Regions from separate parts of the Micromonospora sp. TSRI0369 genome, predicted to be linked through region 3. Evidence: riboswitches for the same ligand, from Rfam matches in the RefSeq annotation. Region 3 holds a riboswitch; each other region holds the start of a gene.
What was found. Region 3 has a riboswitch for cobalamin ahead of AMK25_RS06110 (CbtB domain-containing protein). Riboswitches for the same ligand answer to the same signal wherever they lie in the genome.

Region 1: another riboswitch for cobalamin. It lies ahead of AMK25_RS11235 (acyl-CoA thioesterase); the one in region 3 lies ahead of AMK25_RS06110 (CbtB domain-containing protein).
Region 2: another riboswitch for cobalamin. It lies ahead of AMK25_RS11220 (ribonucleoside-diphosphate reductase subunit alpha); the one in region 3 lies ahead of AMK25_RS06110 (CbtB domain-containing protein).

The regions. Positions count from the first base shown of each region.
Region 1 is NZ_LIVU01000003.1:540,143-544,169, reverse strand. It holds gene AMK25_RS11250 (copper chaperone PCu(A)C) at 1-235, shown strand, start outside; gene AMK25_RS11245 (Dyp-type peroxidase) at 262-1,464, shown strand; gene AMK25_RS11240 (copper resistance CopC family protein) at 1,498-2,136, shown strand; cobalamin riboswitch at 2,387-2,594, shown strand; gene AMK25_RS11235 (acyl-CoA thioesterase) at 2,725-3,237, shown strand; gene AMK25_RS11230 (LysE family translocator) at 3,241-3,726, shown strand; gene AMK25_RS11225 (PrsW family intramembrane metalloprotease) at 3,755-4,027, opposite strand, start outside.
Region 2 is NZ_LIVU01000003.1:535,923-539,949, reverse strand. It holds gene AMK25_RS11225 (PrsW family intramembrane metalloprotease) at 1-362, opposite strand, end outside; cobalamin riboswitch at 482-692, shown strand; gene AMK25_RS11220 (ribonucleoside-diphosphate reductase subunit alpha) at 808-3,204, shown strand; gene AMK25_RS11215 (ribonucleotide-diphosphate reductase subunit beta) at 3,195-4,027, shown strand, end outside.
Region 3 is NZ_LIVU01000002.1:174,798-178,824, reverse strand. It holds gene AMK25_RS06120 (cobyrinate a,c-diamide synthase) at 1-643, shown strand, start outside; gene cobA (uroporphyrinogen-III C-methyltransferase) at 657-1,679, shown strand; adenosylcobalamin (AdoCbl) riboswitch at 1,679-1,819, shown strand; gene AMK25_RS06110 (CbtB domain-containing protein) at 1,818-2,027, shown strand; gene AMK25_RS06105 (CbtA family protein) at 2,139-2,921, shown strand; gene AMK25_RS06100 (cobalt-precorrin-6A reductase) at 2,944-3,672, opposite strand; partial or broken gene AMK25_RS32640 (nucleotide-binding protein) at 3,804-3,998, opposite strand; gene AMK25_RS32635 (hypothetical protein) at 3,956-4,027, opposite strand, start outside.

The DNA.
Region 1 (4,027 bases), on a different contig from region 3:
GCAGGCCAAGCAGGGCGGCGTCGTGGTCAAGGCCCGCTCCCAGGCCGCTCTGGAGCCCGGCGGCGACCACCTCATGCTGATGGACCTGACCCGGCCCGTGCGCCCCGGTGACCAGCTCGACATCACGCTCACCTTCGCCGACGGCCGCACCCAGACGTTCACCGCCGTGGCGAAGCCGTTCACCGGCGCCCAGGAGTCGTACGCGCCCGGACACGGCGCCACTGAAGCGTCATGACCGAGACCACCGCACCCGCCCGCCGGATGAGCCGGCGTGGCCTGCTCACCGGCGGCGCGGTCGCCGCCGGGGGCGCACTGGCCGGCGCCGGCGCGCTCGCCGCCGCCCGTTCCGGCGATCCCGGGGTACGCGCAGCCGAACCCGCTCCGGTGGCCCACGTCGGCAGCGCTGTCGAGCCGTTCCACGGCGCGCGCCAGTCGGGTGTCACCACCGAGCCGCAGGCACACGCCGCGTTCGTCGCGTTCACGCTGCGCCCGGGCACCGACCGGGCCGCGCTCGGCCGGATGCTGCGGCTGCTCTCCGACGACGCCGCCCGCCTCACCCAGGGCCGCCCGGCGCTCGCCGACACCGAACCGGAACTGGGCCTGCTCCCGGCCCGGCTGACGGTCACGTTCGGCTTCGGTCCCGGGCTCTACACCGCCGCCGGGCTCGACGACCGGCGGCCCGCGTCGGTGGCGGACCTGCCGGCGTTCCGCATCGACCGGTTGCAGCCGCGCTGGTCCGGCGGGGACCTGCTGCTGCAGATCTGCGCCGACGACCCGCTCACCGTCGCCCACGCCCAGCGGGTCCTGACCAAGGACAGCCGCCCGTTCGCCACCGTCCGCTGGGTGCAGCAGGGCTTCCGCCGGGCCGCCGGCGCCGAACCGGGGCGCACCCAGCGCAACCTGTTCGGCCAGCTCGACGGCACCGCCAACCCGAAGCCCGGCGCACCGGCCGACACCGCCGTCTGGGTGAGCGACGGACCGGACTGGCTGCGCGACTCCACCGCCCTGGTGGTACGCCGGATCAGCATGAACCTGGAGACCTGGGACCTGCTCGGCCGCGCCGACCGGGAACTCGCGGTGGGGCGGCGCCTCGACACCGGCGCGCCTCTCACCGGCCAGGCGGAGCACGACGAGCCGGACTTCGCCGCGCTCGGGCCGGACGGGCTCACCGTGATCCCCGACTTCTCGCACCTGACCCGGGCACGCGTCACCGACGACCGGCAGAAGATCCTGCGCCGGCCCTACAACTACGACGGCGCGCCGACCGCCGAGGGACACGCGGACAGCGGGCTCGTCTTCGCCGCGTACCAGGCCGACATCGCCCGGCAGTTCCTGCCCATCCAGCGGCGGCTGGCCGAACAGGACCTGCTCAACGAGTGGACCACCCCGATCGGCTCCGCCGCGTTCGCCGTACCGCCCGGCTGCCCCGAGGGCGGCTGGATCGGCCAGCAGTTGCTCGGCTGACCACGACGCTGACCACGACCAGGAAGGCGCGCCATGCGTACCCGTACCGTCCCCGCACTCCTCGCCGCGCTGTTCACCGCGGCGCTGCTGCTGGTCCCGGCCACGCCCGCCGCGGCGCACAACTCGCTGCAGGAGGCCACACCGGCGCGCGACGCCCGGCTCACCACCGCGCCCACGCAGGTGACGCTGCGGTTCATGCAACGGCTGAACCCGGCCTTCACCACCATCACGCTGCGCGACGCCGCCGAGCGTCCGGTGCCCGCCAGCGCGCCCGCCGTGGACGGCGCCACCGGCACGGTGACGATCGAGGAGCCGCTGGGCAACGGCACCTACACGGTCGCCTACCGGGTGGTCTCCCGCGACGGCCACCCGGTCCAGGGCTCGTACCGCTTCACTGTCGCCGACCCGGCCGCTCCCCCGGCGGCCGTCCCGTCACCGACCGCAGACGCTTCGGCGGGCACATCCGCTCCGGCTGGCACGTCGGCAGGCGCTTCGGCGGGCGCTCCGGCAGGCGCTTCGGCAGGTGCGGACGCCTCTCCGGCGAGCGCCGACGCCTCGACGGGCGCCGACGACGGCGGTCTGCCGGTGGGACTCCTGGTCGGCGGAGCGGCCGCCGCGGTGGCAGCAGCCGCCGTGGTCGCACTGTTGCTGCGCCGTCGCCGCCCTTCCTGACGCATCACCCGCCGACGCGGGCTGACCCGTCACCCGCTTACGCTGGTCCGCCCGGAGATCTTGGTACGAAACGGCCCCCATAGGGGCGCATTCCTTCCAAGATCTCGGGCCTTCCTGACAGGCGAGAGAGCCGTCCTGCTATGCGGACTGCGCCTGCGGGCCGGCAACGGGTGCGCCGGAGTGGGACGGGCGGGGGCACTGCGGGGCAGGGCGGAACGCGGGTCCCGGCGAGGGCGGGTCGGGGCTGGGTTAGGCTGCCGGCAGCGCTGGTTCACCCGGTCGGCGACGGCCGGGTGTCGTAAGAGGGAACCCGGTGGAAGTCCGGGACTGCCCCGCAGCGGTGAGTGGGAACGACCGCCGTCAACAGCACTGGGCCACCGGCCTGGGAAGCGACGGCCAGTAGGCGACCTCGTGTCAGGCCCGCGAGTCCGAAGACCTGCCCGCGTCGCGCGTACCACCGGTGCGCGCTGCCGTCGACCTCGCGGGTGGGTCGGGCGGGTGACACGCCGGGCGGGAGCCGTCGGCGTGCCTCGACGTGCACACCCCGTCCGGTCGGCGGTCCGCTTCTGCGTAGGACGGAACCGCACGATGACCGATGCCATCACCCTCACCGGCCGACCACCGTCGGCCTCGCACCTGACCCTGTCGCAGATCATGGACCAGCACCACACCAACCTCATGGGTACGGTGCACGGCGGCCGGATCCTCAACCTGATCGACTCGGTCGCCGGGGTGGTCGCCGCCCGCCACTCCGACGGACCGGCCGTCACCGCCGCGATCGACGAGACGGCCTTCCTGCGCGCGGTACGCGTCGGCGACGTGGTCCACGTGGACGCCCGGATCACCTGGGCCGGCCGCAGCTCGATGGAGGTGGCCGTGAAGGTCAGCGCGGACCGCTGGGACCGTGCGGTGCCACCGGTGGACGTGGCGACAGCGCACCTGGTGATGGTGGCGGTGGACGACGAGGGCCAGCCCCGGCCGGTGCCGCCGCTGCTGCCCGGCACCGACGGCGACCGGCGGCGCTACCGGGAGGCGCAGATCCGGCGCGAACACCGGCTGGCGCTGCGCCGGGCGCTGCTCGACGGCGTCGAGGAGGGCTGAGGCGTGCTCGGACTGTCGGCCACCACGCTCGCGGGTTACCTGGCCGCGATCGTGGTGCTCATGCTCACCCCCGGGCCGGACATGATGTTCGTGCTCGCCAACGCCACCAGGTACGGCGCGCGGGCCGGGGCGGTGGCGGCGCTCGGGGTCGCCGCCGGGGAGGCGGTGCACGTCGCCGCCGTGGTGGCCGGGCTCGCCACGGTGATCGCCGCGTCCCCGGTGCTGTTCACCGCGATCCGGTGGGCCGGGGCGGCGTACCTGATCGTGCTCGGGGTGCGGGCGCTGCGCGGCAGGGGCCGTACCGGTCCGGCGGGCGGTGGGCCGGACGGCGGCGCCGGGCGGGCGTTCCGGCGCGGGCTGCTCACGAACCTGCTCAGCCCGAAGATGATCCTGTTCAGCGTGGCGTTCCTGCCGCAGTTCGTCCGGCCCGACGCGGGCCCGGTCGCGGCACAATTGTTGCTGCTCGGCGGGACGGGTCAGGCCGCTTGATCGACTTCAGCACGCTGGGGTGGCGGCATCAGGAGGGCTCCGACCCCGCCACCTCGGCGAGCTGGTGAGGATCATGCTCCGGCGCCCGGGGCGGGGCGGCCGGCCGCTCGCGGTCCAGGTGCAGGCGCAGCAGCACCCAGCCCAGCGACACGCCGCCGATGAACAGGTACGCGGGCTGCGTGCCGAACGTGTCCCAGCAGGTGTGCAGCGTGACGGCGGCGGCAAAGGTGAGCAGGAACGCCGCCAGCTTCCGGCCGCCGGGCGCGGCGGCGAAGGTGAACAACGCGGCGGCGGTCAGCCC
Region 2 (4,027 bases), on a different contig from region 3:
AGCAGGATGCCGGCCGGCACGATCAGCTTCGCGGCCTCCTCGGCCAGGCCGACGAACGCCATCGGCAGGACTCCGAGCCGGTGCAGCGTGCCGTACTCCAGCCAGCCGGCGGCGACGACGCCGATCACTCCACCGAGGAACGCGGCGACGCCGACGACCGGGCCCGGCACCCGGCGGTGGCCGGGCCGCCCCTGGGTGAAGGCCAGGAACGTGGCCGGGGCGACTGACGCGCCGAGCACGATGAGCGTCGGCACGAACGTGACGGTCCCGGTGCCGGCCAGCGTCTCCAGCACCAGCAGGTGAAGCCCGACGCCGACGAGCAGGACCGCCACCCACGCCCAGCGGCGTCCGGTATTCCCCATAGCGCCCAGTATCGCGCCCGGCGGGGAGCGACGGCATCGGGGGTAGGCACTGTGGACGGTGAGATTCATCCGACACGCCGACACGACATCTGGTGTTGCCAGACATCGCCCACCGCCATATATGGTGGTGCCGCAGCTGGTTCGGCCGAGCCCTCCCGGGCAGGGCCGAGGCAAGAGGGAACCCGGTGGGAATCCGGGACTGCCCCGCAGCGGTGAGTGGGAACGACCGCCGTCAACAGCACTGGGCCACCGGCCTGGGAAGCGACGGCCAGTAGGCGACCTCGTGTCGTGCCCGCGAGTCCGAAGACCTGCCAGCGCGCCGTGCGCCTCCGCGTACGGCGGTCGGAGGTCGCGCGGGACGACCGACGCCAGCAGCCGGGCCGGCCGTGCGCCGCGCCCGTTGGCGTCTCCCGCCGTCTCCAGACGGTGACAGCGAGGAGAGGTCATGACTGTCGTGCAGGAACATCCCCCGTCCACCGCCGGCGGGTCCGAGCCCCGCCGGCTGGCGATGCGGGTACGCAAGCGGGACGGCGACACCGAGCCGGTGGACGTCAACAAGATCGTCCGGGCGGTCGAGCGCTGGGTCGCGGACCTGGACGAGGTGGACCCGCTGCGGGTGGCCACGAAGACGATCAGCGGCCTCTACGACGGGGCGAGCACCGCGGAGCTGGACCGGTTGTCGATCCAGACGGCGGCGGAGCTGATCGGCGAGGAGCCGCAGTACTCGAAGCTCGCGGCGCGGCTGCTGGCCGCGTACGTGGACAAGGAGGTACGCGGGCAGCAGGTGGCGAGCTTCAGCCAGTCGATCGCGTACGCGCACGGGCTGGGCCTGATCGGCGACGAGACCGCCGCGTTCGTCTCGCGCCACGCCCGCAAGCTCGACGACGCCGTGGACCCGGCCGGTGACCTCCGGTTCGAGTACTTCGGGCTGCGGACGGTGGCGGACCGCTACCTGCTGCGGCACCCGCAGTCCCGGCTGGTGGTGGAGACGCCGCAGTACTGGCTGCTGCGGGTGGCCTGCGGGCTGTCCCGCACCCCGGGCGAGGCGGTCGGCTTCTACCGGCTGATGTCCAGCCTGGCCTATCTGCCCAGCTCCCCCACGCTGTTCAACTCCGGCACCCGGCACACCCAGATGTCGTCGTGCTTCCTGGTCGACTCGCCGCGCGACGAGCTGGACTCGATCTACGAGCGTTACCACCAGGTGGCGAAGCTGTCGAAGTTCTCCGGCGGCATCGGCATCTCCTGGTCGCGGGTGCGCGGCCGGGGCGCGCTGATCCGGGGCACCAACGGGCGCTCCAACGGCATCGTGCCGTTCCTCAAGACGCTCGACGCCGGGGTGGCGGCGGTCAACCAGGGCGGCCGGCGCAAGGGCGCGGCCTGCGTCTACCTGGAGCCGTGGCACCCGGACGTGGAGGAGTTCCTGGAGCTGCGGGACAACACCGGCGAGGAGTCGCGGCGTACGCACAACCTCAACCTGGCCAACTGGATCCCGGACGAGTTCATGCGCCGGGTCGAGGCCGACGGCGAGTGGTCGCTGGTCGACCCGTCGGACGCCCCGGAGCTGCCCGACCTGTACGGGGAGGCGTTCGACGCCGCGTACCGGGCGGCCGAGAAGAACGCGGTGCGCACGGTACGGGCCCGGGACCTGTACGGGCGGATGATGCGCACGCTGGCGCAGACCGGCAACGGCTGGATGACGTTCAAGGACGCCGCGAACCGGCTGTCCAACCAGACCGGTGAGCCGGGCAACGTCATCCACCTGTCCAACCTGTGCACGGAGATCCTGGAGGTCAACGACGACGCCGAGACCGCCGTGTGCAACCTCGGCTCGGTGAATCTCGGCGCGCACGTCACCGCCGACGGCGTGGACTGGGAGCGGCTGCGCGCCACGGTACGCACGGCAGTGGTCTTCCTCGATCGGGTGATCGACATCAACTACTACCCGGCCGAGCAGGCGGCGGCGTCCAACCCGCGCTGGCGGCCGGTCGGGCTCGGCCTGATGGGCCTGCAGGACGCGTTCTTCACGCTGCGCCTGCCGTTCGACTCCGCCGAGGCGAAGGAGCTGTCCACCCGGGTGCAGGAGGAGATCCTGCTGACCGCGCTGGAGACCTCCGCCGGGCTGGCCGAGCGGTTCGGGCCGCATCCGGCGTACCCGCAAACCCGGGCCGCCAAGGGTGACCTGCACCCGGACCTGTGGGGCGCGGAGCCGGCGCAGGCCGGGCGGTGGGCGGCGCTGCGGGAGCGGATCGCCGCGCACGGGCTGCGCAACTCGCTGCTGGTGGCGATCGCGCCGACCGCCACCATCGCCTCCATCGCCGGCTGCTACGAGTGTGTCGAGCCGCAGGTGTCCAACCTGTTCAAGCGCGAGACCATGTCCGGGGAGTTCCTCCAGGTCAACACGTACCTGGTGCGGGAGCTGAAGGCCCGCGGGCTGTGGACGCCGCAGGTCCGCGACCGGATCAAGCGGGCCGAGGGCTCGGTGCAGGACATCACCGAGCTGCCCGCGCCGGTGCGGGAGCTGTTCCGCACCGCCTGGGAGCTGCCGCAGCGGGCGCTGATCGACCTGGCCGCCGCGCGGGCGCCGTTCGTCGACCAGTCCCAGTCGCTGAACCTGTTCCTGAGCGCGCCGACCATCGGCAAGCTCTCCTCGATGTACCTGTACGCCTGGAAGGCCGGGCTGAAGACCACGTACTACCTGCGATCCCGTCCCGCCACCCGCATCCAGCAGGCCACCGTCGCGCCGGTGCTCGCCCCGGTCTCCGGCGTGGTTTCCGCCGTGAGTGACGACGAGGCGCTGGCCTGTTCCCTGGAGAACCCCGAGAGCTGCGAGGCATGCCAGTGACCACCACCGCGCCGACCCGGCACATGCTGCTCGACCCCGGCATGGACCTGACCCTGCGGCCGATGCGCTACCCGCGCTTCTTCGACCGGTTCAAGGACGCGATCAAGAACACCTGGACGGTGGAGGAGGTGGACCTGCACTCGGACCTGGCCGACCTGGCGAAGCTGTCGGCGGCCGAACGGCATCTGGTGTCGCGGCTCGTGGCGTTCTTCGCCACCGGCGACACGATCGTGGCCAACAACCTGGTGCTCAACCTCTACCAGCACGTCAACTCCCCGGAGGGCCGGCTCTACCTGTCCCGGCAGCTGTTCGAGGAGGCGGTGCACGTCCAGTTCTACCTGAACCTGCTGGACACGTACGTGCCGGACGAGAAGGAGCGGTTCGCCGCGTTCGCGGCGGTGGAGAACATCCCGTCGATCGCCCGCAAGGCGGAGTTCTGCTTCCGGTGGATCGACTCGATCTTCGAGCTGCGGGAACTCCGGACCCGCGACGACCGGCGGGCGTTCCTGCTCAACCTGATCTGCTTCGCCGCCTGCATCGAGGGCCTGTTCTTCTACGGCGCGTTCGCCTACGTCTACTTCCTGCGCTCCCGGGGCCTGCTCAACGGGCTGGCCTCCGGCACCAACTGGGTGTTCCGGGACGAGTCGATGCACATGGCGTTCGCGTTCGACGTGGTGGAGACCGTACGGGCCGAGGAGCCGGACCTGTTCGACGCCGAGATGGAGCGGCAGGTGAAGGAGATGCTGGCCGAGGCGGTGGAGTGCGAGGTGAGCTTCGCCGAGGACCTGCTGGGCCAGGGCGTGCCGGGGATGTCGCTGGCGGA
Region 3 (4,027 bases):
CGCCGCGCACGTCCGGCGGCTGGGCGCCGGATCACCGGTGGTTGCGGTCGCGGCCGGGCGTGCCTTCACCTTCCGGTACGCCGAGACGACCGAGCTGCTGCAGGCGGCGGGCTGCACCGTCGTTCCGTTCGACCCGGCCCGCGACCAGCGGCTTCCCGCCGGGACACGCGGGTTGTACCTCGGTGGGGGGTTCCCCGAGGTACACGCGTCCACGCTGAGCGCCAACACGACGCTGCGCCACGAACTGCGCCAGGCCGTCCTCGACGGCGTCCCCACCGTCGCCGAGTGCGCCGGCCTGCTGTATCTGTGCCGCTCCGTCGACGGCCATCCCATGGTCGGGGCGCTCGACGCCGAAGCCGTCATGACGCCGCGCCTCACCCTCGCGTACCACCGTGCCGCACTCGGCTCGGACCAGCTGCTCGGCGAGCGGGGAACCGCTGCCACCGGCCACGAATTCCACCGCACCACCGTCACACCCGGTCACGGCGAGCACCCCGCCTGGCGCATCGAGGGCCGCAATGCCGGATTCGCCTCCCCCAGCCTCAGCGCGTCCTATCTGCACGTGCATTGGGCTGGGCAACCGCATCTGGCCCAGTCGTTCACCGAGGCCGTACACCGGACGGCTGTCTCCTCAGCACGTTAGGAATCACCGTCACATGCAGCTGAACCTCACCGGCCGTAGCGTGCTCGTCCTCGACGGGAGCGCACCCGCCGCCGTCACGGTCAGTGCGCTGCTGCACAGGCGCGCCCTGGTCACCGTCGCCGCGCCGGCCGTGTGCGCCGCGCTGGAGGACCTCGCCCTCCGCGGGCGCCTGACCTGGGTCACCACCCCGGTCGACGAGAGCCGGTTCGACGTCGTGCTGCGTACCGTCGCACCCTCGGAGGCCGGGGCGCCGGCAGCGGTCCGAACGGCCGGACACGTCACGCTGGTCGGCGCCGGCCCGGGCGATCCAGGGCTGGTCACCGTCGCCGGACGCGCGGCCGTCAAGCAGGCCGACGTGATCCTCACCGACCGGCTCGCCCCGTGGGAGGCCCTGAAGTGGGCGCGCCCGGATGCCGAGATCATCGACGTCACCAAGATCCCGTACGGGCGGAGCACGAGCCAGGAACAGATCAACGCGCTGCTTGTCGAGCACGCCCGCGCCGGACGGCACGTTGTGCGGTTCAAGGGCGGCGACTCGTACGTCTTCGGCCGCGGCTTCGAGGAAGTCACCGCGTGCGCCGAAGCCGGCGTCCCCACCACCGTGATACCCGGCGTGACCTCCAGCATCGCGGCCCCGGAGCTGGCCGGCATCCCGGTCACCCACCGCGGACTCGTGCAAGGCTTCACCGTCATCTCCGGCCACGTACCGCCCGGCCATCCCGACTCGTCGATCGACTACGCCGCCCTCGCCCGCACCGGCACCACCCTCGTGGTGCTGATGGGCATGCGCAACCTCGCGGCCATCGCCGACGCGCTCGTCGCCGCCGGTCTCGACCGGAACACACCATGCGCCGTCGTCGCGGACGCCGCCTCGGCCGGCCAGCGGGTGCTGCGCAGTACCCTCGCCGACGTCGTCGCCGACACCGCCGAGGCCGGCATCGGCGCGCCCGCCGTAACGGTGATCGGCCACGTCGTCGCCCTCGGACCGGCCGCCGTGCAGGCAGTCGCGACAGCGTCGCGTTGCTCCGATACCTGATATGGTCGTGCCACCCTGCTGAAGGAAGCCGGTGTGAATCCGGCGCAGTCGCGCTACTGTGACGCCGCTCGCGGCGAAGCCAGACCCTCCAGCCAGGTCGACCACCCATCGACGGGACGCAGCATCCCAAGGAGTGTCATGCCTCAGGCGACCACGGCCATTCCGGCCGTTCTTCCCACCATTCCCGTTCGCGCGCTCGCCCCCTGGGCGCTGTTCTTCGCGCTGGTCACCGCCGTCGTCCTGTATTTCGTGGGCGCCGAGCAGGGAGCTTTCTCCGTCTTCGAGGGCACCTTCATCCACGAGCTGACGCACGACGCACGGCACGTGCTGGGCTTCCCCTGCCACTGACACCACGCCACGCGGCAGTCCGCCCGGCCCGGCCGGAGTTTTCGTCTTTCCTCGTCACCGGCGCTGCGGGCGTTTCGTGCTGCCCGCGGCCGGCTCCCGAACGGACCCTTGATGACCCCTCGCACTTTTCTCGTTCACGGGCTGTTGGCCGGGCTCATCGCCGGTTTCGCGGCCTTCCTCGTCTCCTACGTCGTCGCCGAACCCCAGGTCGATGCAGCCATCGCCCTGGAGGAAGCCGGTGCCGCCGAGCACCCGCACGACAATGCCACCGCCGAGCAGTCTCACAGCCACGATGAGGAGGAGGCCGAAGTCTCGCGTGGCACCCAGTCCACCGGGGGCCTGGCACTGGGCACCATCCTGGTAGGCGTCGTCCTCGGTGGAGCGACCGCGCTCGCTGCCGCCTTCGCCGCCGGGCGTCTGGGCTCCCTGTCCGCACGGGCCAGCACCGCGGTGGTCGCCGCCGTCGGTTTCGTCGCCACCGCCCTCGTGCCGTTCCTCAAGTACCCCGCCACACCACCGGCGGTCGGCTCCGGTGACACGATCAACGAGCGGACCGCGCTGTACTTCGGGTTCTGGGCACTGAGCCTGGCCGCCGCGATCGGCGCCGTGGTCCTGGCCCGGCGTCTGCTGCCCCAGCTGGGCGCATACTCGGCGGTGCTGGCCGGTGCCGGCGCCTATCTCGTGGTCGTCGTGGTCGCCGGGGCTCTGCTGCCGACGGTCAACGAGGTCGGCGGCTTCCCGGCCGACACACTCTGGTACTTCCGCATCTCGTCGATCACGACCCTGGCCGCGACTTGGGCGGTCCTGGGTGCAGTGCTGACCGGTCTGGTCGGACGCGACGCGGACCGTGCCGCCGAGCGGCTGCGCCGCCAGGAGCTGGCGGCCACGCTCTGAACCTTCCCGGCTGAACCTCGCGTCAGGGTGCGGGCAACGCCCGCACCCACGCCAGGGCGGCGTCCACGTCACGGACCAGCGGCACTCCGGCCGGCGGCCCGGCGCGGCGCACGATCACGACCGGCATCGCCCGCTCGGCGGCGACCTCCAGCTTCGCGACCGTGTGGTCACCGCCGGAGTCCTTGGTAACTAGAACGTCCGTGCCCGCCATCACCTCCCGCTCGTGCGCGAGGGTGTAGGGACCGCGGCTGCGCAGCAGCTTCCACGACACCGGCAGGACGATGTCGGGCTCGTCCACCACGCGAACCAGGCACGCGTGCCGGCGCAACGGTTCGACGAAGTGCGCCAGCGACTGCCGTCCGACGGTGAGGAACGGCCGGTCGCCCAGACCGGCCGCCACCCGGGCAGCTTCACTGTGGTCACCGGCCCAGTACCAGGCCGACGCCTCGGGGCGAGCGGCCCAGCCGGGCCGTTCCAAACGGAGCAGGGGAACCCCGGCGGCCGGGCACGCCGCCGCCGCGTTGGCGCTGATCTTCTCCGCGAACGGGTGCGTCGCGTCGACCACGGCACGCACCCGGGTCTCCGCCAGGTACGCGGCCAGTCCTGCGATCCCGCCGAAGCCACCGACGCGGACCTGCCCCACCGGCAGCCGGGGACGCGCGACCCGCCCCGCCAGTGAGGTCACGACCACGGCACCGTCGTCGACGAGCGAGGCCGCCAGCGCGCGGGCCTCGCCCGTCCCACCGAGCACGAGAATCCTCACGCGTAGGGTCCGATCACCGGCGCCGCGGGAGCGCCCCGCTCGGCTAGGTTCAGCAGCGCGTCGACCTCCAGGTGTTTCTCCGCCAGGTCGGCGAGCAGATCCAGCCGGGCCTGCCGGGCCGGCTCTGCGCCCGCCGCCAGCGCCTGCACCCACTGAGCATGGCCGATCTCCGCCCCACCCGCACACGCCATCGAATTGTTCGCCATGTTCCGTGCCTTGAACGGAGCGACCCGAACACCGCGCCGTGCGAACGCCCGGCACAACGCGGTCGTCACCCGGCTCTTGCCCGCGTCCGACGTCGTGCCCGCCACCATGAGCCGCCCGGTTCGGCGAGCCTGTCCTT